DNA from 3 places in the Serratia sp. UGAL515B_01 genome. Region 3 is predicted to be linked to each of the others. Evidence: predicted binding sites of a transcription regulator. Region 3 holds the regulator's gene; each other region holds the start of a gene.
The links. The regulator PurR, encoded in region 3, represses purine synthesis genes. The targets are predictions, from matches to a motif close to CANGCAAACGTTTGCNTG.
Positions count from the first base shown of each region.

Region 1: a site for PurR is predicted at 6,058-6,075, ahead of glyA (serine hydroxymethyltransferase). Genes of this name have one in related genera too.
Region 2: a site for PurR is predicted at 5,675-5,692, ahead of purT (formate-dependent phosphoribosylglycinamide formyltransferase). Genes of this name have one in related genera too.

Region 1 is NZ_CP109901.1:2,561,825-2,571,804, reverse strand. Features, by position in the region: gene qseG (two-component system QseEF-associated lipoprotein QseG) at 1-923, shown strand, start outside; gene glrR (two-component system response regulator GlrR) at 920-2,260, shown strand; gene OK023_RS11490 (NAD+ synthase) at 2,485-4,107, shown strand; gene glnB (nitrogen regulatory protein P-II) at 4,121-4,459, shown strand; gene hmpA (NO-inducible flavohemoprotein) at 4,646-5,836, opposite strand; gene glyA (serine hydroxymethyltransferase) at 6,309-7,562, shown strand; gene OK023_RS11470 (3-phenylpropionate MFS transporter) at 7,723-8,871, shown strand; gene csiE (stationary phase inducible protein CsiE) at 8,868-9,980, opposite strand, start outside.
Region 2 is NZ_CP109901.1:1,428,842-1,438,821, reverse strand. Features, by position in the region: gene OK023_RS06655 (S9 family peptidase) at 145-2,178, opposite strand; gene OK023_RS06650 (tellurite resistance TerB family protein) at 2,250-2,903, opposite strand; partial or broken gene yqfB (N(4)-acetylcytidine aminohydrolase) at 3,198-3,461, opposite strand; gene OK023_RS06640 (YebG family protein) at 3,587-3,913, opposite strand; gene dbpA (ATP-dependent RNA helicase DbpA) at 4,173-5,555, opposite strand; gene purT (formate-dependent phosphoribosylglycinamide formyltransferase) at 5,750-6,928, shown strand; gene OK023_RS06625 (YoaH family protein) at 6,967-7,200, opposite strand; gene pabB (aminodeoxychorismate synthase component 1) at 7,414-8,787, shown strand; gene OK023_RS06615 (CoA pyrophosphatase) at 8,784-9,362, shown strand; gene sdaA (L-serine ammonia-lyase) at 9,784-9,980, shown strand, end outside.
Region 3 is NZ_CP109901.1:1,961,094-1,971,073, reverse strand. Features, by position in the region: gene OK023_RS09065 (riboflavin synthase subunit alpha) at 1-632, shown strand, start outside; gene cfa (cyclopropane fatty acyl phospholipid synthase) at 744-1,895, opposite strand; gene punC (purine nucleoside transporter PunC) at 2,217-3,407, opposite strand; gene punR (DNA-binding transcriptional activator PunR) at 3,528-4,472, shown strand; gene purR (HTH-type transcriptional repressor PurR) at 4,634-5,659, opposite strand; gene OK023_RS19200 (YnhF family membrane protein) at 5,949-6,074, shown strand; partial or broken gene OK023_RS09040 (IS200/IS605 family transposase) at 6,271-6,345, shown strand; gene sodB (superoxide dismutase [Fe]) at 6,824-7,405, opposite strand; gene OK023_RS09030 (C40 family peptidase) at 7,747-8,562, opposite strand; gene OK023_RS09025 (Grx4 family monothiol glutaredoxin) at 9,101-9,445, shown strand; gene rnt (ribonuclease T) at 9,564-9,980, opposite strand, start outside.

The DNA of each region.
Region 1 (9,980 bases), 600 kb from region 3:
AGTCTAAATGCACTCATCTACCAGAGAACGAAGGTTTACCGTGCTCCTCTCAACGCGAAACGCTTGGCAAATGTCCGTTTACTTTCATCAGCGCGATCCTGTTAGCGCCATTTCTACTGATAGGGTGTGCCGATCGCTCCGTCAGCAGCGGTTTGACACAGCTGCAGGAGAGCATTCCTGAAACTAAAGTTGTGGACTACCGTATTGCCCGTTGCGACGTGCTATGGGGGCTTGATGATGAAGAAGTATTGGAAAATTCACTTTATTGGCTTAGAGCAATGGATTGTTCTGAGCGCATCGGTACCACGGATGCTCGCGCACTGGCAAAAAACTTTCCAGAGAGCAACTGGTACAATATTTTCAAACAAAGTATTTTGCTCGATAGCGCCGAACCGACACTGGCCGAACGTCGGCAGATGGTTGAGCGCCTAAGCAGCTATCGTCTCGAATCCCCTAGTGTACTACGCCCGTTGCTGCAATTGTGGCGTCAGCAGCAGATGTTACAAATTACTTTGTCCGACGAACGTGCACGTTATCTGCACCTGCAGGAAGCCTCAGACAGTCAGATAGATGTATTGCGTCAGAGTAAGAACCATTTGCAGGAGCAACTGCGTGAAACCTCGCGTAAGCTGGAAAACCTGACGGATATCGAGCGTCAGCTCTCGTCACGTAAGCCGATTCAGAGTGAAATGCCGGAAAATAGTGCCACACAATCCAAAATAGATGCAGCAGGCAAACCCGCAGCTCCAGCTAAAATGGCTGAACCAGAACCTGAAACCCCTGCTGAACCCAAGCCCGTAGCCCCTGCTAAATCGCCTAAACCGGGATCCACACCGGTAAAAGAGTCAGGAACCGCTTTGCCTGTGGAGCCGGAAGACACCTACGTTCCGCTTCCCGTTCATAAGGAGTCTCCAGCACAATGACAGCTCGCAAACCGGCCAACCTTTTGTTGGTTGATGACGATCCCAGCTTGCTCAAATTGCTGGGAATGCGTCTGACCAGCGAAGGTTTTCATGTTACAACGGCAGAAAGTGGCCAAGAGGCTTTACGCTTGCTGGTACGAGAAAAAATAGACTTGGTGATCAGCGACTTGCGTATGGATGAGATGGACGGCATTGCGCTGTTTGTTGAAATCCAGAAATATCAGCCGGGAATGCCGGTGATTATTCTGACCGCGCATGGTTCAATTCCGGACGCGGTTGCGGCAACCCAGCAGGGCGTTTTCAGCTTCCTGACTAAGCCCGTCGATCGTGATGCATTGTATAAAGCGATCGATGAAGCGCTATCGCTTTCGGCACCTGCCGCCGGAGATGACAGCTGGCGTGAGGATTTTGTCACTCGTAGTCCGATCATGTTGCGGTTGCTTGAACAAGCAAAGATGGTGGCACAATCGGACGTGAGCGTGCTGATCAACGGCCAGAGTGGTACCGGTAAAGAAGTATTGGCGCAGGCCATCCACAGCGCCAGTCCGCGGGCGAAAAAAGCATTTATCGCCATCAACTGCGGTGCGTTGCCGGAACAACTGCTGGAGTCGGAACTGTTTGGACATGCCAAAGGGGCATTTACCGGCGCTGTCAGTAGTCGTGAGGGGTTGTTTCAGGCGGCGGCAGGGGGCACGTTGTTCCTGGATGAGATTGGCGATATGCCACTTTCGCTCCAGGTGAAGCTGCTACGCGTGCTGCAAGAACGTAAAGTACGCCCTTTGGGCAGTAATCGCGATTTAGATATTGATGTACGGATCATTTCCGCCACTCACCGTGACCTGCCCAAAGCGATGGCAAAAAACGAGTTTCGGGAAGATCTCTATTATCGTCTGAACGTGGTTAACCTGAAAATCCCTGCACTCAATGAACGTGCCGAAGATATTCCGCTGCTGGCAAACCATCTGCTGCGTGGTTCGGCGCAGAGGCATAAACCGTTTGTGCGCAGTTTTTCCTCCGATGCCATGAAACGCCTGATGACCGCCAGTTGGCCAGGAAACGTTCGTCAGTTGGTTAACGTTATCGAACAGTGCGTAGCATTGACCACTGCACCGGTAATCAGCGAGGCGCTGGTTGAACAGGCGCTGGAAGGGGAAAATACTGTACTGCCAACCTTTGTCGAGGCACGAAACCAGTTTGAATTGCACTATCTGCGTAAGCTATTGCAGATCACCAAGGGCAACGTAACCCAGGCCGCACGCATGGCTGGCCGTAACCGTACTGAATTCTATAAATTGTTGTCGCGCCATGAACTGGATGCCAACGATTTCAAAGAATGATGTTTTCTTTTCCGAGCCTGTATACACAGGTTCTCAACAAATTAACCGGGATGATTTATACCCAAGTTCATTCAAGTTGCAGGTAGGCGGCAACAGAACGAAGCCCCAAGAGCTTACTCAAGTAAGTGACTGGGGTGAGTGAAGGCAGCTAACAACGCTGTAGCTTGAATGGCGACGGGTATACACTCCTCTTTCTTTGTTGTGGCATGGCAGACCATAGAGATATGAGCAGATCACTTTCCATCGCATTAGCCCAACTGAATTTGCTGGTGGGCGATATTGAAGGCAACAGCGAGCGCATGTTGCAAACGGTGCAAGAGCAGCAGAAGGCAGGGGCCGATCTGGTTATGTTCACAGAGCTGGCGCTGTCTGGCTATCCGCCGGAAGACTTGCTGTACCGTGATGATTTCTATCAGCGTTGTGATATTCAACTGAACCGTTTGCAGCAGGCCTCTGTCGATGTGGCTATTCTGGTGGGCCATCCGTGGCGTGAAGATGGCAAATTATACAACGCGCTATCTCTGTTTTCCGCAGGGCAGTTACAGGCGCGTTATTTCAAACAACAGCTACCGAATTATGGCGTTTTCGACGAGAAGCGCTATTTCCACGCGGGTGACAAAAGCGGTGTGATTGAACTGAAAGGCTATCGTCTGGGGCTGTTGATTTGTGAAGATCTTTGGCTTCCGGGGCCAGTGGATGCAGCAAAGGCTGATGGGGCAGAAATCCTGCTGGCGATCAATGCTTCCCCCTATAACCGCGAAAAACCGTATATCCGCAAAACCCTGATGGCTGGGCATTGCCAGCGCACCGGTTTACCACTGGTATATCTTAACCAGATCGGTGGGCAGGATGAGCTGATTTTTGACGGCTGCTCCAAAGTGTTTGATGCTGCCGGTAATATGACCCATCGCCTTGCGGCCTTTGCCGAACAGGTCACTTTGTTGAAATTCAACGGCCTGGAAGTGGTGCCTATGACGGCACCTGCGGCGGAATTACCGCAGTTGGCGCAGATTTATGAAGCGCTGGTGCTGGCGGTGCGTGACTATGTGACCAAAAATGGTTTTAAAGGTGCGGTACTTGGCCTGTCTGGTGGCATCGACTCGGCGCTGACTCTGGCGATTGCCGTTGATGCACTGGGTAAAGACAAGGTACAGGCCCTGATGATGCCGTTCCGCTATACTGCGGATATCAGCATCATTGATGCTAAAGAAGAGGCGGACATTCTCGGGATAGAATTTGATATCGTTTCTATTGAGCCGATGTTCGATGCCTTTATGAATCAACTGTCACCGATGTTTGCCGGTAGCGAACGCGATACAACGGAAGAAAACCTGCAGGCTCGTTGCCGTGGTGTGGTGTTGATGGCTCTGTCTAACAAACGCCGTAGCATCGTACTGACTACGGGTAACAAAAGCGAGATGGCGGTAGGGTATGCCACGCTGTATGGCGATATGGCCGGTGGTTTTGACGTATTGAAAGATGTTCCCAAGACGCTGGTATTTAAACTGTCGGAATATCGTAATACCGTCTCCTATGTTATCCCACAACGTGTAATTGACCGTCCGCCTTCTGCCGAATTAGCGCCGGATCAGCTCGATCAGGATAGCCTGCCACCGTATGACATTCTTGATGCAATACTGGAAGGCTATGTCGAGCACGACAAGTCTGTTGCCGATCTGGTTGCTGATGGTTTTGAAGAGGCTGTGGTGCGTAAGGTGATCCGCCTGGTGGATATCAACGAATACAAACGCCGTCAGGCTGCCGTTGGGCCGCGTATTACTGCACGTAACTTTGGTAAAGACCGCCGCTACCCAATCACCTCCGGCTTTGGCCGTAAAAATTGGTAATTAAGGAACAACGATGAAAAAGATTGATGCCATTATCAAGCCGTTTAAATTGGATGATGTGCGTGAAGCGCTGGCCGAAGTCGGTATTACCGGGATGACGGTGACCGAAGTTAAAGGCTTTGGTCGCCAGAAAGGCCATACCGAACTTTACCGTGGTGCGGAATATATGGTCGACTTCCTGCCCAAGGTAAAAATCGAAATTGTAGTGGCTGACGACATCGTGGATACCTGCGTGGAAACCATCATGCAGACAGCCCAGACCGGCAAGATTGGTGACGGTAAGATCTTTGTGTTTGATGTTGCACGCGTGGTGCGTATCCGTACCGGTGAGCAGGACGAAGAAGCGATTTGATCTGAATCCTTCCTGGTTAATTATTCAATATTTCGATTGCAGTGTAAAATCTCCGAACAGGTGAAAGCTGCCCGAGCGCTGAAGCTGCAGTAACGCTTCAGGAAGACAGGCTGACGGGCGCCCATCTCGATAAAAAGATGGGCTCCCTAAGCATTACAATTTGCTGCTGTCTTAGTCTTTCGATCTTTACAATACTTTATATGGGCCGAAACATTCGTAATGGATCTGTTCGGCTTGTACGCCAATAGCCAGCAATTGTTTACCAACCGATTGCATAAAGGGGACCGGGCCACACATGTAGTAATGCATCTGCGGGTTGTTCAGCATGCTGCGCATGGTGCTGAGGTTCATTAGCCCCTGGCTGTCATAGTCGCGGCCTTTTGCATCATCGGCGTTTGGCTCACGGTACCAGACGTGGCTACGCAAGGCAGGCATATGCCCAGCGATAGTAGTGACTTCGTCGCCAAAGGCGTGCACTGCGCCGTTCTCAGCCGCATGAAGCCAATGAATTTCAGCCTGATGCTGATTTTCATGCAAGGTATTCAGCATCGCCAGCATTGGCGTCTGGCCCACGCCAGCCGAAATCAACGCCACTGGAGCGGTGGTTTCCACCTGTAAGAAGAAATCACCGCGAGGTGGCATGATTTGAATGACATCGCCTTCTTTGGCTGTTTGGTGCAGGAAGTTAGATACTACACCCTGTTCCTCACGTTTTACGGCGATGCGATAGGACTTCCCGTTAGGTGAGGTAGTGAGTGAATATTGACGGATCTCCTGATGTTCTAGGCTGCTGTCGTTAATGCAGACTGCCAGATACTGGCCCGGTTTATAGTTGGCTACCTGGCCACCGTCAACGGGGGCCAATACAAAGCTAACGATCGCCTCGCTCTGCCGCTGTTTTTTTATAATGCTAAACGCACGTAAATCGCGCCACCCCCCCTTACTTTGTTCACTTTCCTGATAAATTTGCTCTTCGCGTTGGATAAACACGTTTGCTAGCACCCCGTAGGCTTTTTCCCAGGCATCCAGTACTTCCTGACCCGGGCTGAACATTTCATCCAACGTTGCTAGCAGGTGATGGCCAACAATTTGATACTGTTCGGGTTTGATATTAAAGCTGGCGTGCTTCTGGGCAATGCGTTCCACTGCTGGGAGCAAGGCACTCAGGTTTTCCAAGTTGCTGGCATAGGCACAGATAGCATCAAACAACGCTTGGCGCTGATCGCCATTGCGCTGGTTACTCATATTGAAGATATCTTTTAATTCTGGGTGATGCACAAACATGCGCTCGTAAAAGTGGGCCGTCAGTTTGGGACCGGTTTCCGTTAGTAAAGGTATGGTGGATTTTACGGTAGCGATAGTATGACTATCCAGCATGGCGGGGGCTCCTTTTAATAGATGTACAATGCCGCTCTTTAAATTGCATTTAAAATGCATATTATAGGGTTATTTTAAACCTGTAAATGTTCTTGCCTTTGTCACAGCGCTTTCAATCCAAGGCTACGCTTGCTGAACATGAATAAACCGTATTACCACCATGAGTAAATATCCGTTGCAAAATTAGGGGTAAAAAACAAGGGAAAGCCTTGTGCTATCTGTAGCCAATCGTTTGCGTAAAAACCTCTGTCAAGACCTATCTTCGATGGGGGTAAACGGTTTACACTGTTACCCAGAGCCCCAGAGGGTGATTTTATATCCGTCGTTTTTCAAGCCGCAGCGTTGTTACCTACACTCGCTCATCTCAGTCACTGACTTGAAGTCAGCGGTTGACCATGAACGAACTGGGTGTCTGGGTGCAGTTCGAAATCCATAGGGTATAGTGAGCCGATTTAAGTCAGGAGATGCCGGGATGTTAAAGCGTGAAATGAACATTGCTGATTATGATGCCGAACTGTGGCATGCAATGGAGCAGGAAGTCGTGCGTCAGGAAGAGCATATTGAGCTGATTGCGTCTGAGAACTATACCAGCCCACGTGTAATGCAGGCTCAGGGTTCTCAACTGACCAACAAATACGCAGAAGGCTATCCGGGCAAGCGTTATTATGGCGGCTGCGAGCATGTTGATGTTGTTGAGCAACTGGCTATCGATCGTGCCAAGGAACTGTTTGGTGCCGATTATGCTAACGTGCAGCCGCATTCTGGCTCCCAGGCCAACTTTGCCGTCTATACCGCCTTGCTGCAGCCGGGTGACACTATTCTGGGGATGAACCTGGCGCATGGTGGTCATCTGACGCATGGTTCGCCGGTAAACCTGTCCGGCAAGCTGTATAACGTGGTGCCTTACGGTATCAATGAATCTGGGCAGATCGACTATGACGATCTGGCTAAACAGGCGCAAACCCACAAGCCTAAAATGATCATCGGTGGTTTCTCTGCATACTCTGGCCTGGTTGACTGGGCAAAAATGCGTGAAATTGCCGACAGCATTGGCGCTTACCTGTTTGTGGATATGGCGCACGTTGCTGGCTTGATTGCCGCTGGCGTTTATCCGAACCCGCTTCCCCATGCGCATATCGTAACCACCACTACCCACAAAACGCTGGCTGGCCCGCGTGGTGGTCTGATCCTAGCCAAGGGCGGTGATGAAGAACTGTACAAAAAACTGAATTCTGCCGTATTCCCTGGTGGCCAGGGCGGCCCTCTGATGCACGTGATCGCCGGTAAAGCGGTAGCACTGAAAGAAGCGATGGAACCAGAGTTCAAGATTTACCAGCAGCAAGTAGCTAACAATGCGAAGGCCATGGTAGACGTATTCTTGGCGCGTGGTTACAAAGTGGTTTCTGGCGGTACCCACAACCATCTGTTCTTGCTGGATCTGGTGGATAAAAATCTTACCGGTAAAGAAGCCGATGCGGCGTTGGGACGTGCCAACATCACTGTTAACAAGAACAGCGTACCCAATGACCCTAAGAGCCCATTTGTGACCTCGGGGATCCGTATTGGTACTCCTGCTGTGACTCGCCGTGGTTTCAAAGAAGCAGATGTGCGTGAACTGGCGGGTTGGATCTGTGACGTGCTTGACAACGTCAATGACGAAGCGACGATTGAACGCACCAAGAAGAAAGTGCTGGATATTTGCGCTCGCTTACCTGTCTACGCGTAATTCGCCCTTCTTCTGTACTCCAAAACCCGCTACGGCGGGTTTTTTTATCCTGCATATAGCTAAACTGTGAACTGCTTTGTACTCCAGTGCTTTAAGTTTGAATGATCATTGCTGCGCAGTGTGATGTATGTCAGGGTGTTGCGCTTATTCAGGAGGGGATATGGTTCTACAATCAACGCATTGGCTGGCTCTCAGCTATTTCACCTACTTCTTTTCTTATGGCATTTATCTGCCGTTTTGGAGCGTTTGGCTGAAAGGTGAGGGTGTTTCCCCTGAAACTATCGGCATTTTGCTCGGTGCTGGCTTGGTAATGCGCTTTTTAGGAAGTTTGTTGATTGCGCCACGCGTTAAAGACCCCACGCATTTAATCACCGCGCTGCGTCTTCTCGCGCTACTCTCTCTGGCTTTCGCTATCGGGTTCTGTTTCGGTAACGGTTGGGCCTGGCTGATGTTGGTTATTGCCGGTTTCAACCTGTTTTTTTCGCCGTTGGTGCCGTTGACCGACGCGTTAGCGGCCACATGGCAGCGGCAAATTACGTTGGATTATGGCCGGGTGCGGCTGTGGGGATCGCTTGCTTTTGTGATTGGTTCTGCGTTAACCGGTAAACTGGTTTCCGTTTGGGGCCATAATGCCATTTTGTTCAGCCTGTTGGTCAGTATCCTGGCTATGTTACTGGGGATGTTACTGAAACCTAGCGTAATGCCGCAAGGGTATATCAGTGTCCAGAATGACTCCAACCGTTCTTGGCGTGAATTGCTCAGCGAGGGGGCAGTCTGGCGCTTTTTGCTCTGCGTCACCTTACTGCAAGGTGCGCATGCCGGGTATTACAGCTTTGCCTCAATTTATTGGCAGGACGCGGGTTACTCTGCGGCGACCATCGGCTATCTATGGTCATTAGGCGTCGTGGCTGAGGTGATCATCTTTGCCAGCAGCAATTTTCTGTTCCGCCGATGGAGCGCCCGTAACCTGTTGTTACTTTCGGCTGTCTGCGGGCTGTTGCGTTGGGGGCTGATGGCCTCTTCGACCGAAATGAGCATGCTACTGTTAGCTCAAGTGCTGCACAGTGGCACTTTCACCGTATGTCATCTGGCAGCGATGCGTTTTATTGCGGCACGCCAGGGAGCTGAAGTGATCCGTTTACAGGCGGTCTATTCTGCACTTGCAATGGGAGGTGGTATTGCCATTATGACTGTGTTGGGCGGTTTCCTGTTCGAACTTTTGCAAGGGGGAGTATTCTGGGTGATGGTTGCGGTGGTAGTACCTGTATTCTTTGTTCTTCCCCCCGCGGTAGCTGACCGTCGTCGTTAGTGTTTTTCCAGCAGCGCGCACAGCACTTGGCGCTGTTGGTGCGTTAATGGGAGTTCGGTCTGCATCAGCGGTGGGTGTTGCCCATAGGGTATTGATACGTAAGGAGTGATGACCACAGTGATACCTGGTGGTGCGCCAGATCGCTGATAGTCACTTAAGGGGAGATATTTGATATTGAGCGGTAAAAGCGTAAGTTCCCGGAGTTGATCTTCCACCTTTGCTTCCAATTGCGGATTGTCCCGGGTAAGCAATAGTATCTGTGTTTCCTGTACGGCATTGTCTTGCATCATCCAGGCACCAAAACTGATCGCCAACAACCCGACTTCTTCACGCGAAAAGTGGATTTCGTACTCTTGTTCAAAGGGGAGCAATGCTTTCTGTGTGGTTCGCATTAGACGCGGATACTTGCGTAACAGCTCCTCCAGTACCGAATTGTCTACACCGATATTAAAACGGCAGCGCTCTAGCGCGTGTGCAAGATGGGCAAACAGTTGGTTATTCAACTCTTCTTGGCTGTTAAAACTCATCCCTGAGATCTGCTGGAAATAAGCCACCATTTTCTCGATTGTGGCCATCAGCCGCCTATCTTCTGGCGAACCGTTGGTCTGATAACTGTGGTTTTTTAATAGGGTAAACATCAAGGTCAGAAAATTACCTTCACGAATATTGGCATGAAAATCAAATGATTGGCTTAGCGTTTGCTGTAGTTTAGCCGCTGCTCGTTGTTCCGGTTTACGCCGTAGCCACTGACGTTGGGTTTGATCAAAATGGAGAGGGGGCTGATGTTGGCGAGCCCAAACGCAGTAACACAAATAGTGATACAAAAATTGCCGATCGCGTTGGCTAAAATGGCGGTTAAGCTGTTGTTCACATTCGTTGATGCACAATTCCAGTGTTGCAATCTGCACCTGATTGAGTGATAAGGCCTGCTGATACCGTAGGGCAAAATTTTGTTCAACAAACTGTGGGCTGCAGCGTAAAGTGCGGCGCAGCCACTGAAACAGGCAGAGTCGCTGATTCAGTGCGCTTCCCTGAATTTGCAAGGTATCTTCGGCGCTACTGCTAATTTTTAGATGGTAGAGCCGCTGGATTTCAGTGGCAACCTCAGC
Region 2 (9,980 bases), 530 kb from region 3:
CATTATTAATACCGCTAATTTCACGCTTCTGGCTGGTGGGAGTGATGAGGAGCACCGACACGCCGTGCCCCCCTCCCTAGAGACTGGTACCGCGCATCCATGCGCTCACTTGCCAGTGTTTAGTCCGTGGCAAATACCTCTTAGCTATTCTAACAAGGAAAGAATAAACGCATACTCCAGTGCTATATCCTCATAAGCCTTGAAACGGCCAGATTTACCACCATGCCCAGCATCCATGTCGGTATACAGCAGCAATGTATGGTCGTCCGTTTTCAATTCGCGAAGTTTAGCTACCCATTTGGCAGGTTCCCAGTATTGAACCTGCGAGTCATGCAGCCCAGTAGTTACCAACATATGTGGATAATCCTGAGCCTTAACCTGATCATAAGGGCTGTACTGTTTGATGTAATCGTAGTAAACCTTATCGTTTGGATTACCCCATTCATCGTACTCCCCGGTAGTAAGGGGAATAGTCTCATCCAACATGGTGGTCAACACATCAACAAAAGGCACCTGAGCCACAATACCCTTAAACAATTGAGGAGCCTGGTTGACCACCGCCCCCATAAGTAAACCACCTGCGCTTCCCCCCATGGCAAATACGTACTGGGCATCAGCATAGCCTTGTTCTACCAGGGTTTGAGTGACATCGATAAAGTCATTAAAGGTATTTTTCTTTTTTAATAATTTGCCGTCTTCATACCAAAGCTGCCCCAATTCGGCGCCACCACGAATATGTGCCAATGCGAAGACGAAACCACGATCCAAAAGACTAAGGCGACTGGTACTGAACGCTGGATCCATGCTACCGCCATAGGAACCGTAAGCGTATACCATCAGCGGATTCGCACCATGAACAAAACGATCGGCTCGGTACACTAATGACACCGGTATCTCTACACCATCACGCCCTTTCACCCAAATACGCTCGCTACGGTAGTCTTCCGCCGTAAAATTTTTGACATCCTGCTGTTTGAGCTGCTCGCGCTCACCGCTATCAAGATTTAATTCGTATAAGGTGCTTGGTGTCGTCATAGAGGAATAGCCATAACGCAGCAGCACAGTTTCTGGATCTGGATTATAAGCTAACCACGTGACATAGGTCGGGTCGTCAAATGCAATACTTTTTTCTTCGCCAGTATGCCAGTGAATTTGCCGTAATCGCGTTAGACCCGCTATGCGTTCCTCCACAACCAGCCAGTCACGGAAAAGGCTAAACCCTTCAAGCATAACGTCGCTTCGTGGGGCGATCAGCTCTTGCCATTGCTCTTCATCAGCTTGATCACTCTGATACAGGCCAAAATTCTTGCCATCCTTATTCGAGCGAATAAAGAAATGTTGGTGATAATGATCGATAGCATATTCATGATCTTTACGCCGTGGTACGAATATCCGGGGCTTAGTATCAACCCCATTTGTATCCAGTAGAAGAATTTCAGATGTTGTCGTGCTGCTGAGATGGATCAGGATAAATTGTTCAGACGTGGTTTTTTCCAGGCTGACATAAAAAGTGTCATCCAGTTCTTCATAAATGAGCGTATCAAGCTGCGGATCGCTCCCTATCTGATGACGATAAACCTGATAGGGCAGCAATGTTTTGGCATGTTTACGAACGTAATAGATTGTAGATGAGTCATTCGCCCATTCAAAACTGCCAGAGGTGTTCTCCAATACCTCATCGGCCCAACTATCATTGGTCAGATCCTTGAAACGAATGTCGTACTGGCGGCGCGATAAGAAATCCTCAGCCACGGCCAGATGCTGATTATCAGGACTAACGTCTAAACCGCCAAGCATATAGTATTCATGCCCTTCGGCGCGTAAATTGCCGTCAAGCAAGGTGTCCCACTGTTCACTGGATGCTTCAGGTTGACGAACATATATTGCATATTCATTGCCTGGTTCATAACGGGTCTGATAACGAAAACCACGCTTGACGTAAGGCACCGAATGCTCTTGTTGCGGAATGCGAGCGACCATTTCCTGATACAGAGTTTCACGCAATGGTTGCTGCGGACTCAACTGTGCCTCAGTGTAGGCATTTTCAGCATCAAGATAGCTCAATATATCGGGGTCTAAACGTTCATCATCACGTAACCAGTAATAGTCGTCTACACGAGTATCGCCGTGTAGGGTGATTGGATAAGGCCGTTTTTCAGCTTTAGGAGGTGTCATCATTGCTAAATCATCCGTTTAGATTGATAAAAGCAAGAGTGACACGATCCTTATTAAATTAACAAGCTATGCAGCTAGAGTAATTCGCGTTTTTTCTCGTTAACGTCATTTTCAATCCCTTGTCTTACATCTACCGGAATTTTCAACGACTGCGCCAACGCATCAAGATAGCTGCGCTCCATGAAATGGTCGACATCAATAACCATGCAGCTCAGGTAATATACCTCTAAGGCTTCATCTTCATTCTTCACGCTTTGTGTGATCAATTCGGGGTTCAGTGGCTGATCAATAGCTTGTTGCACCCAAGCTTGGGCCTCACTCCCTAGCTGCAATTGCTCAAGACTATGGTCAATTGCGCGTTTTTCGTCTGCATCTATGTGACCATCGCTTTTAGCAGCGAACACCAATGCCTGCACCAAACGTTTGGCACGCAGATCTAAAGGCGACCTCTGCTCAACAAATTGTGGTTCTTGTTGCTGCTCCTCTCTGACACGTTGCTTATATTTGTTCCACAACACAGCACCAACCGCTGCACTGCCACCAATAATCAGTGCGTTTTTACCGTATTTACTTACCATTTCACGAGAGGATTTATTCGCTAACAAAACACCAACTAGCCCGCCTAACGCAGTTGGGGCCAATAACTTTCCAATCCCTTCAGTACCACCCGTTGACTCTTTTTTGTCACCCAGCATAGATTGGATCTGTTGCAACCAGTTATTTTTCATTCCTACCTCTAACAAATTGAATATAGTGGCTCGCAAACACCTCCGAGCCAACTTGGCCAGCGTTCCTCAGATTATGGTATTATTTGTAAATAAATGTATTGTCGCTACAAATTTTTGTCGCTAATGACCGAATAGATTGGGGTTGTAAGTAGCCAGCAACGGGACAGGCCTTACCGAAAGTCCCTCTACTGAGTTGTGTCATTTGAAACACATGATCGACTAAAAGTTGTAACTGGAGTGCATCTGGATGCAGGAACTCTTCTGAATTGAAAGTAATAGTCTGATAAGAAAGGATTAAAGTTTACTGAAAGTAATAACAAATAACTTTTCCAAGCCTGGATAGATCTCTTCAATGAGCTGTTTTTAGCTCGCTAAGGGACATATTTTCTTGTCTCGCATGTTCTTTAGTTAGAGCATCAAGATGTACCGCCATTACCGATTTGATCTCAACAAAACAAAAAACACACCAGCTTCATTGCGACTGACGCGTAATACTTCGCCCGGTTCGAAATGCGATTCACTGGCGTCACGGATAGTAATGATTTTGTGACCAGCCATAATACCTTGCTCGAAGCAACTGAAAAGGTTAAGGCACGCAGCGTTAAAATCCTATATGAACCCACCCTGCTCGTTGCAGGAGGATGAGCTACCTGCAACGTAAAACTAACTGATTATGTCGCGTATCACGCGGCCTGTTCTCTTGGCTCTGCGTCTTCTTCCGAGAGAAGTACCATTTTATCCGTTTTGCTTTTAGCCGGTTTTTTTACGGTTTCTTGTGGGGCTGCACCACCACGCAAAATCTGAGATAACATATCTTTATTTTCTGCCAAGAAAAGGCTTAGCGCTTCACGCTGTTCTTCTTCCAACGTAACAGGCGCTTGCTGCAACCATTCGCCAAGGCCGTCAGCCAGATCGAGCATCTTGTCATAGGCATCGGCTTCTTTCTTGTTTGCGAAAGTCATTTTTTCCTCACCGTTTCTGACTACTACATATTTCACTTCAACAGCCATGAACGTTTCCTCAAAGGTTATATACTCATCATACTAAAGTTGCAGAGGCGTTAGCTGCGCACGATTACTTTCCCCTTTAGGGCCATAGCTAACAGCTTTCAAAGCGGCTCTCAACAGATTTATCACCCCAGGCACACAGTCATCCTGGGGATTCATGAGCTGGCCGCCTTTCCGCAACTCGAATTAATCAGAGCAAGGCACTGTGATTTTATACAGTATAAGGTACTTTCACAGCAGGTCGCAAGCAATCCATCATTTATTATTTCAACAATCGCACTTTGCAACTCTTACCTTTTATTTTTCCCTGCTGGAGCTGTTGTAATGCTTTGCGCGCACTCGCCTTGCGGATGGCCACATAAGCGTGTACCGGGAACATGTCGATCTTCCCGACCTCTGCCGCAGTCAGTCCAGCTTCTCCGGTCAACGCGCCAAGAATATCACCTGGGCGAATTTTAGCCTTGCGGCCGCCATCGATGCACAGTGTGACCATTTCAGCTTCAAGGGGAGTGTTTGGAGCTCCGCTCAATTCAGATACCGGTGCCCACTTCACGGTCATCTGCAAATAGTCCTCAAGGGCATGAACGCGTACCATTTCCTGTGGCGTACACAAGCTGATGGCTAACCCATTCAAACCCGCTCGCCCGGTGCGGCCAATGCGGTGAACATGCACTTCCGGATCAAACGACAGCTCGTAGTTGACCACTAACGCCAACTCTTTGATATCGAGACCACGAGCAGCAACATCGGTCGCCACCAGCACACGGCAACTCCGGTTAGCAAAACGCACCAGCACCTGATCCCTGTCCCGCTGTTCCAGATCGCCGTGAAGCGCCAACACGCTAATGTCACGACTTTCGAGCGCTTCAAACACGCTCTGACAGTCACGCTTGGTGTTGCAGAATACGACGCATGAGGACGGTTGATAATGGCGAAGGGCCGCAACCAGAAGTGCAGGGCGTTGATCTTGTGTAGTTTCATAGAAGCGCTGTTCGATATTTGTTTGCTCTTCCTTATCCGCAACTTCCACATTCAGAGGCTGGCGTTGCACGCGGGCACTGATGCGTTCAATACCTGCCGGATAAGTGGCAGAAAACAGCAAAGTCTGACGTGTTTGTGGGGTGTAACTGATCACATCATCAATATCGTCCGCGAAACCCATATCCAGCATACGATCGGCTTCATCAAGCACCAGTACTTTCAGATCGTCAAGTACCAGGGTTGTTTTGCGTAAATGTTCCTGCACACGGCCTGGCGTACCCACCACGATATGGGGAGCATGCACCAAAGAGTCGAGCTGTGGTCCGACCGGTTGGCCGCCACAAAGGGTCAATATTTTGATGTTCTGCGTGAAACGGGCAAGACGACGTAACTCTTTACTGACCTGATCGGCAAGTTCACGTGTCGGGCAGAGGACCAGCGCCTGCGTTGCCACTTGGCTAACATTGATTTTATCCAGCAGGCCAATACCGAACGCCGCTGTCTTACCGCTGCCGGTTTTTGCTTTGGCACGTACATCCTGTCCTTTTAATATGGCAGGTAACGCTGCGGCCTGTACCGGCGTCATTTCGGCATACCCCAGTTCGTTGAGGTTGGCCAACTGTTCAGCTGGCAGTGGCAGGGAGGAAAAAGAAACTGTGCTCACGGCAATGACTCTTATATGGCAGGTGAAAAGGTGGCGCGGCCATTGGGCAGGCGCCGGATCTGGCGCAGATGATAACAGATTTCTATTCATCCCCTCGATTTAAGTGCAGCCTTGCTGCGTACGCAATCGTTTTCGCATATACTGCGCACTCATTGTCAGACCGTATTAATTCCTACAGAATCAGGTACGAAACTATGTTAACGATTGGAACCGCCCTGCGTCCTTCTGCTACGCGTGTCATGCTGCTCGGTTCAGGCGAACTGGGTAAGGAAGTGGCCATTGAATGCCAGCGTTTAGGGTTAGAAGTGATCGCTGTAGATCGCTATGCCGACGCCCCTGCCATGCATGTAGCACATCGTAGCCATGTCATCAATATGCTGGACGGCAATGCACTGAAAGCAGTGATCGAGCAAGAACGTCCCGACTATATCGTGCCAGAGATTGAAGCTATCGCCACCGATATGCTGGTTGAACTGGAGCAACAAGGCCATCGCGTAGTACCTTGCGCTGAAGCCACACGTCTTACCATGAATCGTGAAGGTATTCGTCGCTTAGCTTCAGAAACCTTAGGATTGCCCACTTCCAGCTACCAGTTTGCGGATAGCAAGGAGAGCTTCCGTCAAGCGGCGGCAGAAATTGGTTATCCGTGTATCGTCAAACCGGTCATGAGCTCATCGGGTAAAGGCCAAAGCCTGATCCGTGATGAACAGCAATTGAATACCGCCTGGAATTACGCGCAGCAAGGAGGTCGTGCCGGTGGTGGGCGGGTGATTGTCGAAGGATTAGTAAAATTTGATTTCGAGATCACCTTGTTAACTATCAAAGCCGTTGATGGCATCCATTTCTGCGCTCCAATCGGCCATCGTCAGGAAGATGGCGACTACCGTGAATCCTGGCAGCCACAACAGATGTCTGAATTGGCACTTAGTCGAGCACAAGCAATCGCGGAAAAAGTCGTCAACGCATTAGGCGGTTTGGGTTTATTCGGTGTCGAGCTCTTTGTCTGCGGCGATGAGGTAATTTTCAGTGAGGTTTCTCCACGCCCGCACGATACCGGTATGGTCACACTGGTTTCACAGGATTTGTCGGAGTTCGCTCTACACGTAAGAGCGTTTCTTGGGTTACCAATCAACGTTATCCGCCAATTCGGGCCTTCCGCCTCTGCGGTGATCCTGCCAGAACTCACCGGCAATGATGTCCGTTTTAGCGGGTTAGACTCTGCATTAAAGGGATACAATCAGGTGCGTTTATTTGGCAAACCGGACATCAGTGGCAAACGTCGTCTGGGCGTCGCACTCTCTACCGCAACAAATATTGAACAAGCTGTCACGTTAGCAAAGCAGGCCGCCGCTGCGGTTAAGGTGCTAGAATAATACTCTAGGGTTTCGGCATACCGGGGCCCCAAACACCATCAACAATTTTTGGTGTCTTCACTATCTTCGTCCAGGTACTCTGTCGGCTCTTCCTGTTCTTGTTCATCCTCGAACATCACAGTCACCCGATCGCCCTGATGTTTTTCGCGGATTTCTTGCGCGACAAGTGCAATGGCTTCACCACTGCTCATACCTTGTTCCATAAGATGATGGATACGTTCAGCAGCTTCCTGCTGCTCTTGGTGACTCAGTGACGGCATACCAGCAAGCATGTGTTTCTCTCCAGCAAAGATGGAGACGAATTATACGCTCTAAGACTGCGGATCCCAACGTCTATTGTCTTGTTGCCCGCCAGTCGTTTTCATTCCTATGAATTACCACGTTGTGATGACCTTACCTCTTTTCAACCAGCTGCGTCTGCTCGCGTAATATGGCACAATAACCGCCCTACATCGCCGTTTCAGTTAGTCGGGTTTTTAATACTCATGAGTGCCACCACACCAAACCTTAAATCGTTGCCTTATACTCGCGGTGCTGTATTGGAATTATTCGCCTCTTTGGCACACACCCCTTGGGCTATGCTGCTGCATTCAGGTTTTGCTGAACATTCCCATAACCGCTTTGATATTCTGGTTGCTGAACCTCGTGTCACGATAACAACATACGGTTCCGATACTGAAGTTCAGCGAGGAGACATCCGGCACTGTTCACAAGCTGACCCTTTCTTGCAGTTACAACAACAGCTTGACGCCATGAATTTGTCTCCACCATCGAATAACGATCTGCCTTTTCAGGGCGGAGCATTAGGCCTATTCGGTTATGATTTAGGCAGGCGAATAGAAAAACTGCCGCAAAGGGCGCAGGCTGATATCAAGCTGCCGGATATGGCCGTAGGGATTTATGATTGGGCATTAATCGCTGATCATCAAAAAGAGATGCTGACACTGCTCAGTTATGGCAATGTTGACAAACGTTGGCAATGGCTTAACCAGCAGCAAGCACCACGAGTTAAGCCCTTTGCCTTATCTGGAAACTGGCAGGCGAACATGACACGCCAGCAATATGGCGAGAAATTCCGCCGGATCCAGGAGTATCTGCGTAGTGGTGATTGCTATCAGATTAATCTAGCACAGCGCTTTTCCGCTCCATACCAAGGAGATGAATGGCAGGCATTCCTTCAGTTAAGTGCCAACAACCGTGCTCCGTTTTCCGCTTTCTTACGCTTGGCACAAAACAGTGTGCTGAGCGTTTCGCCAGAGCGTTTCCTATGGTTAGAAAACAGGCAAATCCAAACCCGACCAATCAAAGGTACTTTGCCACGCCTTACCGACGCCTGTCAGGATGCTGAGCAAGCACAGAAACTGGCCAGCTCAGCGAAAGATCGGGCAGAGAACCTGATGATCGTCGATTTATTGCGTAATGATATAGGCCGAGTTGCTCAGCCAGGCAGCGTGCGTGTCACAGAGCTGTTTAAAGTCGAACCCTTTCCGGCAGTACATCATCTGGTCAGTACCATTACCGCCACACTCCCCAGTGCCACCCCTGCTACTGAACTTTTGCGCGCCTGCTTCCCTGGCGGATCAATCACTGGTGCTCCTAAAGTCCGTGCTATGGAAATTATTGAAGAGCTTGAACCACAGCGACGAAATGCCTATTGCGGCAGCATTGGCTATATCAGTTTCTGCGGTACGATGGATACTAGTATTACTATACGAACCCTGACGACTGAAAACGGACACATATTCTGTTCTGCTGGCGGAGGGATTGTCGCCGATAGTTGGGAAGAAGCGGAATATCAGGAAACATTTGATAAGCTGGGCCGCATTTTGCCACAGCTGGGGGAGTTTACCCTGTCGTGAACCATCAGCCTTATCCACCATCGCTGGCTGCTTTTATCAGCCGTTTTCAGTTACAGTTACCACAGGCTACGCAGAGCTCGTACAACGTCTGTCCTGCAGCGGTGCTGATCCCCATAATCTGCAGGCCAGAACCGACCTTGCTACTCACCCGTCGAGCGGATTCATTGCGTAAACATGCAGGACAGGTCGCCTTTCCCGGTGGTAAAACCGATCGTGAGGATCTCTCACCCATCGCGACTGCCGTGCGTGAAGCTCAGGAGGAAGTTGCTATTCCTCCGCACGCTGTAAAAATACTTGGCCAGTTGGCACCGATCGACAGCAATACCGGTTTCAAAGTCACGCCGGTTGTGGGTTTAATTCCCGCAGATATCGAATTTCACGCCAATGAAGATGAAGTCGCTGAAGTATTTGAAATGCCTCTGCATGAGGCACTCTCGCTATTACGCTATTATCCATTGGATATTCACCGCAAGGGTCATACACATCGAGTTTATCTTTCCTGGTATCAGAGCCAGTTTGTTTGGGGACTCACCGCCGCCATCATCCGTCGGCTTGCACAACAGGTGAACATTTAATTGTGATTTAAATCACATTTTTTCAGTCGCTGATGGCGTATTTAGGAGTGTCGTGAGCGATATCAATTTACAGAGCTACTTTTTCCACTACCTTTCGTGCCATTACTCTTTTAAAAACTGAAATTACTCTCTTCAACATTACTAAATGCCTGTAAAGTAATTCATACTGGAATAAATTGCTAAAAAAATCGATTTTTATATAACATTGTTTTACCAAAATGGTGACAGGGTTGCTACCAGAAGACCTGGGATCGGTATAATCCCCCCGTGGTCTAACCACTCTCTAAGGCAGTCAAGACAGAAAGTGGCCCCAAGGAACATTCAATGCGAAAAAGGCCACAGGGACCTTTCATACCATCGCAGTGCTCTGCGCATTTTAGACGCGCACCCATAAAAATATGCCTCTTTTAAGGAGTTTAGCGTGATTAGCGTTTTCGACATGTTTAAGATCGGTATCGGCCCTTCCAGTTCTCATACTGTAGGACCGATGAAAGCCGGTAAACAGTTTGTCGACGATCTGGTACATGAAGGCCTGTTGTCTTCTGTCACGCGCGTTACCGTCGACGTTTATGGTTCACTCTCATTGACCGGTAAAGGCCACCATACGGACATTGCCAT
Region 3 (9,980 bases):
AAGGCATCGCTCCGCTGGTTGCCGTTGATGAAAAACCTAATTTTCGCACTCACATTATTGAAATGCCTGATGACCTGCTATCGGGTTTAGAGTTAGGGGCTTCTGTATCCCATAATGGCTGTTGCCTTACCGTTACGGCGATAGCGGGCAATCGTGTCAGTTTTGATCTGATCAAAGAAACGTTGAGGTTAACCAATCTTGGCGAACTTGCCGCAGGGGATGTCGTTAACATTGAGAGAGCTGCTAAGTTCAGTGATGAAATTGGTGGTCATTTGATGTCCGGTCATATCATCGGTACAGCAGAAATTGCCAAAATTTATACTTCAGAAAATAACCGTCAGATATGGTTGCGAATGCCAAATGTAGATCTGATGAAATATATTTTGCATAAAGGGTTCATTGGCATAGACGGTATTAGTTTGACAATCGGTGAGGTAATTAATAACCGTTTCTGTGTCCATTTGATCCCGGAAACCGTTCAGCGCACGACACTAGGTAAAAAACGTCTTGGCGATAAAGTCAATATCGAAATCGACCCACAAACCCAGGCAGTGGTTGATACCGTTGAGCGCGTATTGGCCAGTCGTGAAGCGGCAATTGCTGAGGATGTCGTATCAGTGCCGAAAGTTTAAATACCAAACGGCTGATGTTTTTATTGGCGCGTTTTGATAAAAAAGCCGCAATCTTATTTGCGCGTTTGCGGCTTATGTTGGCTAATTTAGTGATGAATTAAGGATTCGTACTCAACGAGGAACACGGATCCCTCCTTCTACGCCTTCCGGGCTGAACACGATTTGCCAGAGTTGTATATCACGCGCACGGAATGCACCAGCGCAGGAGTTAAGGTAATAGCTGAACATCCTTCCGAAACGTTCGGAGTAATTTGCTGTCAGTTTTGACCAGCTTTGCTTGAATCTTTCATGCCAAGCCATCAGGGTGCGATCGTAGTCAGCGCCAAAGTTATGCCAATCTTCCATCACAAAGTAGCGTTCGCTAGCTTGCGCAATATGCTTAACAGAAGGTAAGCAACCATTCGGGAAGATATATTTGTTGATCCATGGATCCACATTCATATCTGTCCGATTTGAACCGATCGTATGTAATAGGAAAAGTCCATCAGGCTTCAAATTGCGCCTAACGACGTTGAAATAGGTATGGTAATTTTTAGGGCCGACATGCTCGAACATACCAACGGAAACAATGCGGTCAAACTGTTGGTTCAGATCGCGGTAATCTTGTAGCAGGATCTCCACGTCCAATCCTTCGCAACGTGCTTGCGCCAGTTTCTGTTGTTCTGCGGATATGGTTACACCCACCATGGAGACACCGTAGTTTCTTGCAGCAAAGGCGGATAGACCTCCCCAGCCGCAGCCGATATCCAATACTCTCATACCTGGACGAAGACCCAGCTTTTCGCAGATCATCCGCAACTTGGCTTCCTGCGCTTCTTCCAGAGTAGTGGCCGTTTTCCAATAGCCACAGGAATACTGCATATAACGGTCAAGCAGTAAGGTAAAAAGATCGTTTCCGAGATCATAATGTTCTTTACCAACAATCCAAGCGCGTTTCTTGGACTGTAGATTGGTCAGACGAGCTACAGCAATGCGCAGTATGTCTTTCAGATGATTAGGAAGTTTCTTTTCAAGCCCAGCACTGAGAATTCGCTGAAAGAAGATATCCAGTCGTTCACACTCCCACCAGCCATCCATATAACTTTCGCCAAGCCCTAACGAGCCTTGTTGTAATACACGTTTGAAAAAATTTGGATTGTAAATCTGAATATCGAAAGGACGTGAACCATTGATTTCAATATCGGCCATGTTGAGCATTTCATGCGCGATACGATACCACTGGTTGTCTTGAATGCTCAGATCTTCTATACACGATGAACTCATAGTTTCTCCATCACCTTCTTCTGACTTATGAACTCGTAAAAATGCTCAGAGGACTTTTACAAGCGCATACATATACCTACGGCAACTTGCCGTAGCGTCTGATGTTCGACTTTAACCAGAGGAAATTTAAGAGGTTCTCTACGCATCAGCGTAGGTAAATAATTCCTTAAAAGAGTATGATTCCGTTCGTGTAAACAATAATTACTTGTGATAAAAGTTTATGAGAAATGTTATTTTTAGAAGCTCTTTCGAGTATAGGCTTGCCGAGACACAGACTCAATAGCAAATTGCACCCTGCCAGCATTCCCGTTAACTTATTATTTATAATAATTTCTGCTTGGTAGGCTGTTTTTTATTCGAGCTCTCTCTGAGTTGCATAATATACCCAAAAGCTGCAAAAAATACGGTACCAACCATCACGCTTACTGTAGCCAATAGTGGCTGGGTGATGAAGGCTGATACTAACATGCTGGCAATAAAACACCCTCCCAGTTGCAGCGTATTCTGTAAGGCAGCTGCTTTACCACTGCTTTCCGGGAATGGCATTAAGGCATTTGCTACCAGAATCGGGTAGCTAGCACCATTAACTAATGCCATGAAGCAAAAAGGGATCAGCAAAGCTGTCAGTGTTGGTTTGCTCAGGGTAGCGACCAGATAGAGAGCGACCATGCTGATGGCATAAGCTAACAACAGCCAAGGCAGCAGTGTTTTGCCAGAAATATGGCTTAATGCACTCCGACAACTGTAACCCCCTAACAAAAAAGCCAAAGTCTGTGGGACATAGCTTAAACCAATATCATTTGGGCTATATCCCATGTTGCCGAGAATAAAGGGTGACCCGGTCAGCCAGGCAAAAAAACCGGCAGAGCAGGCGGCAAAGACCATAACGTTGCCACTGAACATCGGGGATCTCAAAATCTGCAAAAAGCTCACCCCGGCCTTTTTGTCCGCTGAAGGCACAATTCTGGTATCTTTTAGCAATAGAGTGGGAATGAGCAGTAATGCCGTTATGCCAAGCAGTACGGCAAAGATAGCCCGCCATCCCATGTGATTGAGCAGCCAGGCACCCAACAAGGGGGCTAATGCGGGAGAAAGGGCGACCAGTGGCATAATGGAAGCAAAAACACGGTTTGCCTTACCTTCACGATAACGATCTACTACGATGGCTTGCCAGGTCACCGCGGCTGAACATACGCCAATTGCCTGTAGAAAACGTAAAGACCACAGTTGTGTTCCGTTTTGCACCCATAGCATGCCCAAACAGCCAAACGCAAAGAGTGTCAGGCCGAGCAAGAGTACCGGTTTGCGGCCTAGATAATCGGATAGCGGGCCCCAAAGCAGTTGGGCAAAAGCAAAACCAGCAAGGAAAATACTCAAGCTGGCGCTGATTGCGCCTGCGGAAATTTGCAAATCCTGCTGCATAGCGCCGAAGGCTGGTAGATACATATCGGTTGCTAAGTACCCCAACATACTCAGTCCTGCAAGGTAAAACATAAATCCAAAGTTTCGCATGCTTTTCTCGTTAAATTTTTATTGTCGCAGGTTTTAGCGTCCGCAAGTGTACTCGGCTGGATCTTTGCTTGTGAAACGGTAATATTTGCAAGGTGTTGTTAAAAAATTTGAAGGCAAATCATGTGGTCAGAATACTCGCTTGATGTCGTAGATGCTGTTGCGCGAACGGGTAGCTTCAGTGCGGCTGCACAAGAGCTTCATCGAGTTCCTTCTGCAATAAGTTATACGGTGCGTCAGTTGGAGCAATGGCTGGCTGTGTCCCTTTTTGAACGCCGTCATCGTGATGTTGTATTGACCCCTGCTGGTGCCCTGTTTATCAAAGAGGCCCGGAAGGTTGTCAAAAAAATGCTTGATACCCGGCGTCAGTGCCAGCAAGTTGCCAACGGTTGGCGCGGGCAGTTAAGAATTGCGGTCGACCTTATTGTAAAACCACAGCGTAGTCGTCAGTTAATCACTGATTTTTATCGTCATTTTTCGGATGTTGAATTGATTGTGCAACACGAGGTGTTTAATGGCGTATGGGATGCACTGGCTGATGGGCGCGCAGAGATGGCTATCGGTGCAACACGAGCAGTGCCGGTTGGTGGGGGTTTTGCTTTTCGCGATATGGGCTTTGTGAATTGGTTGTGTGTGGCAAATGCAACCCATCCCTTAGCGGGGCTAAAGGGCACACTGAGTAACGATCAGCTGCGGCCTTATCCCTCACTATTGCTCGAGGATACGTCACGAAATTTGCCGAAACGTGTAACTTGGGCGCTGGATAACCAACGACGCCTTACCGTGCCGGACTGGGCTTCTGCTGTGGATTGTCTGCGTAATGGATTATGTGTGGGAATGGCACCCGCGCATTGTGTACTGCCATGGGTACAAAGTGGTGAACTGGTTGTTCTGCAACTGCAAGAAGCATTCCCCCCTAGCGCCTGTTGCCTGACATGGCAGCAAAATGCGCAGTCACCAGTAATGACCTGGTTATTAGATTATCTGGGAGACAGTGAAACGCTTAATCAGGAGTGGTTGAACGAAGGCGTATCCGGTGTCTCGAAAGCCTCCGATAACAATTATTAGGCTATATGTCTGTGGGGCGTCGCAGCCCTCATCAAGCCACAGAGGGAAGCGTGCCGCGTGGTCGAGTCCTTGCCTCCCGCGCTGTGGCCATCATAGTACGTGTTGGGCTCATAAAACTGTGCAGCTCACGTTTTGGTTTGTGTCTAATCAAGGGGGACATGCTAGCGGCGATAATCGATGAAAGGCCCATCAGCCACCGAACGGCGTTCTATCAGTTTTGGATGGACTTCAATGACCTGAGATTCTTCACGTTTACTGATAATACGATCCAGCAACATCGTGAAAGCCATTTCTCCCAGACGTTCTTTAGGCTGGTGGATAGTGGTTAATGCTGGGGTAAAATAGCGTGCATTTCGGACGTTGTCGTAACCGATCACTGAGATGTCTTGCGGTACACGAAGCCCCAATTCGTCTGCAGCACAAATTGCACCCATAGCCATAATGTCTCCACCGCAAAATATGGCTGTGGGGCGATGCTTTTGCGACAATATTTTGTACATGGCCTTATAACCGGACTCAGGTTCAAAATCACCCTGAACGATCCATTCTTCGCGGATCTCAATATTGGCTTCCTGCAGCGCTTTAAGGAAACCGTGATGACGGCCACCACCGGTATTGCGCGATAACTGGCCGGGAATGGCACCAATATCGCGATGACCACGTTCGATAAGATAACGACCAGCCAGATAGCCACCCTCAAAGGCATTATCGATAATTGTATCGGTAAAATCACCACGAGCAGCTCCCCAGTCCATAACCACCATGGGAATATTTCGGTAATCCTCCAACATACCCAGCAACTTTTCTGGGTACTCTGAGCACATAACCAGCAGACCGTCGACGCGCTTTTGCGCCAACATTGCAAGGTAGGCCTGTTGTTTATCGAGGTTATTATGTGAGTTACACAAGATCAAAGTATAACCTTTACTATAGCAACTGTTTTCAACAGCTTCGATCACCTCAGCAAAGTAGGGTGCTTCGCTTGATGTTGCAAGCAGACCGATCGATTTAGTGTGGTTAACTTTCAGGCTGCGGGCAACGGCGCTGGGCGAATAGTGTAGTTGTTTAATGGCTGCCCAAACGGCCGCTTTTGTCTCTTCGGCGACGAAACGCGTTTTATTAATGACGTGCGAAACGGTGGTGGTGGAAACGCCAGCGCGCTTGGCCACATCTTTAATCGTTGCCATATAAAGAATGACTCCTGAACTCACATGTTACAGCATGTAAGTATGATGTTAATCGTTTGCCTGCGTAAATTTTATCCCCTGATAAGCAAAAACGGGATTTTTAGTGCTGAAGCCGTAAGATCCTATAGCAGGAGGGGGCATCTTGGGGTACGCAGTTGTGAACTGCGGATTTTGTCGCATATTTATGAAAAGTGGAAGAGCTAATCGGTATTATAAGACGGCAAATGATAACAAGATTTTAATCACGAACTGTAGGAAAATGAGTTGACGTATTAATTGTGTGGCTTTTATGCTTGAGAGCACAAATCTGCAAGGGAATTACGTTATGGATACGAATTTGAAAATGTCATTGTTTACTACGGTATGTGCGTTGGCAGTGATTATCATCTTTGGTCTCATTGCTGTATCTAACTGATTTAAATTATAAAAAGTGCAATATGTTGCACCTTTGCTATTTTCTATAGAAAACCCCCAGAGCTAGGCTGGGGGTCGTAAAGCTTTCAGCCTTAAGCCGATTATAAAGACCCCCTTTCAATTTGTTAAAACACCTTGCGGTTTGGCAATTGCAAAAGTTAAACAAGAAATCAAAAGGGGTCCAATGGGGGACGAAAATGGGCTTAGCGCATAACCGATGGAACTGTAAATATCACATGGTTTTTGCACCTAAACACCGAAGGCAGGTTTTCTAGGGAGAGAAACGCAGGGTGATAGGTGGCATATGGCCATTAATTCCAATTTTTTCAACCAGATATCACTTGTTATATCGAGCCGTAGCAAGATCTGTTCTCTCACTCTACCGATAAAATCCCAGCCTAACGAGTTAATATGGCTAAACCAGGTATTTTGAAAATCGGCGTCGGTTACGATAGTCACTTTAGTCTTGGCATTAATGGCTTAGGCAAGTGTATCCAAAAATTCGTTTTGGATCTGAGTATTGTTTTGCTGTTTTGAATGAACAATACGGCTCAACATCGCGTCCGATACTGGTGAGAGTCAGTGAAGCGCCACGGTTACATCAAGAAGCGTTACGGGCTGTAAGTAATCCATAAATGCAAATGTCAGATCACAGTGCGTCTGTTAGGGCGCGGCTGGCAAGAGAGGCTAATAGGCACATATGAAAAACCCCCGGCTTTGCCGGGGGGAGCTTACTTGTTCATCTATCTGCTATTGGGTCAGATTTTGTTCCGCGAATGACCAGTTAACCAATGCCCAAAAGTTTTCCAGGTATTTTGGGCGCGCATTGCGGTAGTCGATATAATAAGCATGTTCCCAAACATCAACGGTTAACAGAGGTTTGTCTTCACTGGTGAGTGGGGTCGCTGCGTTTGAGGTATTAACGATCGCAAGTGATCCATTAGGTTTTTTCACCAGCCAAGTCCATCCTGCTCCAAAGTTTTTCACTGCTGCATCGGTGAATTGTTCTTTGAAAGCAGCGAAAGAACCGAAGGATTTATTGATCGCCTCAGCTAAAACGCCAGTTGGTTCATTGCCCCCCTGAGGCGACAGACAGTGCCAGTAGAATGTGTGATTCCATACTTGCGCAGCGTTATTAAACACGCCACCGCTAGAGGTCTTGATGATATCGACTAGAGACTTGCCTTCAAACTCGCTGCCTTTCACCAGATTATTCAAGTTAACCACGTAGGTGTTATGGTGCTTACCATAATGGTATTCCAGCGTTTCTGCAGAAATATGCGGTTCAAGGGCATTTTTCTCATACGGTAATGCAGGTAATTCAAACGACATTGCTTTCTCCTTTTTATACAGCACTTTTCTTCTCTTCCGATACCGCCAGCCCATTAGCTGAGGGAGGAAACTGAGTTGTTATAGTTATTCTGTGGTTATCAATCTTAACAACTTCCTACCTGAAAAAAAGGTCCAAAGCGTGCAAATCAGTTAATTGTCTAAAGTGTGGGCAAGGGGAGACATCCTGGCTGAGCCTTAAACTCAGTCGTATATACTCTTCATTCTTCAAGTTGCATGGGTGTTGGCTGCGTCCGTTCACACCCGTCATAGAGTGAGCTATGCTCTTGGCGACTCTCAGACTTGCCACCTACATGCAACTCGAATTATTTTGGGTATAAATGTCAACGAATGGTTGTAGGTGTGACTACGCGGCGAGCACCTATGTAATGGTTTTGCCAATAGTTATTATCCAATTGACTGATGCGTATTTCTTCGCCAGTTCGGGGAGACTGGATAAATTTACCGTCCCCGAGATAAACACCAACATGATCGGCAGTGCCGCGGTTGTTGATACGAAAAAAGACCAAGTCACCCTTTTCTAGCTCACTTCGTTTGACCGGTGCTGCATCTCGCAGATGGTACATTTCGTTAGCGGTACGAGGTATTTTGATTTTAACCACGTCTTTGTAGGCGTAATAAATCAGGCCACTACAATCGAACCCAGTGGTAGGAGAAGTACCGCCCCAACGATAAGGCTTGCCCATTTGGTGCATCAGCTTTGTCAACGCAGTTTGCTTGGCATGTTGAAAACGCTTTTTGTGTGCTGGAGTTAGTTTCAACGTTTTATCATGTACTGCCATTTTCTTGGTGGTAAATCCCCTTGTACGATGGCGTCCATAAGCTTTTTTATGCTCTTTTTTCGGCGGGTTGGGTTTAACTTTGCTAGTTTGGCTCGTTTTGGTTTTTGATTTTACGCTGTTGGTTTTCTTGTTTGCTTTCACTGCCAGCTTTTTTGTTTTTGCCGTTTTATGCGGGGGTATCATCTTCACCTTCTTGCTGCTTTTATCCACTTTCTTTCTTTTGCGTTCATTTGGCTTGGTATCATTGACATGGCTTCTAGGCTGCTCAGCAGAAACATGTGCTTTTGGCGCAGCATGTGCCAGGTTAAAGAATAGCTGTGCGAAAAAGAGTACAAAAAGCGTGATAATTAACCGCATGTTGATGTTACCAACCTTGACCCCGAAACATATATTGAATGAAAGACAGTATTCCTTAAATTCGCCATATAAAACAGAACTTAACTTGTAAATATTAATCCATATTGTGAGAAAACGTTAATGAGATTAAATTTTATTATAAAATCAATCAAATGATGAGTTGGATATCACTAATAGGGGCATTCTTTTTATTATTAATTGTCTTGTAAAGGTCAGAATATAATAGTGATATGTTAGAGTTAACAATGTTATTCCGAGTCTATCTTTTAGCCGGTTATACTCGTCATACTTCAAGTTGCTTGGGTGTTGGCTATGTCCGTTCGCACCAGTCGCATAGTGGGCTATGCTCTTGGCGACTCGCGATCTTGTTGCCTACAAGCAACTCGAATTATTTTGGGTATAGATGTGTTTTTCGCAACGTATCTGTAACAAAAAGATACCCCTTCAAAAGATGGTGTTTTCTTGCCCTCTACCTACAGCTACAATAAGTCAATATGATGCATGTTTTAGCCATGATGTGGTTTTGAGGAAGCAATGAATGAAAACGATTGAAAAAATCCAGCAGCAGATTTCAACCAACCCGATCCTGCTGTATATGAAAGGCTCACCTAAGTTACCAAATTGCGGTTTCTCCGCACAGGCGGTTCAAACACTTTCAGCTTGTGGTGAACGTTTCGCCTATGTTGATATTTTACAAAACCCGGATATTCGCGCTGAGTTACCAAAATACGCCAATTGGCCTACTTTCCCTCAACTATGGGTAGATGGCGAATTGGTTGGTGGGTGCGATATTATCATTGAAATGTATCAGCGTGGTGAACTACAACAGTTGATTAAAGAGACGGCTGAAAAATATAAAAATCAGGAAGATCAACAGCCTTGATCCTTAATGAAGAAAGGTTCCCTGAATAAAATTGTGCGGTATTGATAACGGTGCCGCACAATTTTCACTCAGCATATTTCACACTTAAGATACGAAATACACATGTAAATAGCCGTGATCAGTCTATTAGGCTGCCAGCTAACGGCCATCCACCAAGACGTTTCCAGCGGTTTACTAACTCGCAAAACAGTAGAGCTGTTTGTTCCGTATCATAAAGAGCGGAATGGGCTTGGCTGCTGTCAAAAGGGAATCCCGCGGCGATACAGGCTTTTGCCAATACGGTTTGTCCTAAAACTAATCCGCTCAGTGCCGCAGTGTCAAAAGTAGCGAAAGGGTGGAATGGATTGCGCTTGAGTCCCGCACGTTCTGCAGCCGCCATTAGAAAACCGTGATCAAAATTGGCATTGTGCGCTACGATTATTGCCCGGTTGCAATCTTTATCTTTAATACCTTTGCGCACAGCCTTGAAAATTGCATGTAATGCATCATATTCACTAACTGCTCCACGCAGTGGGTTATGTGGGTCTATGCCATT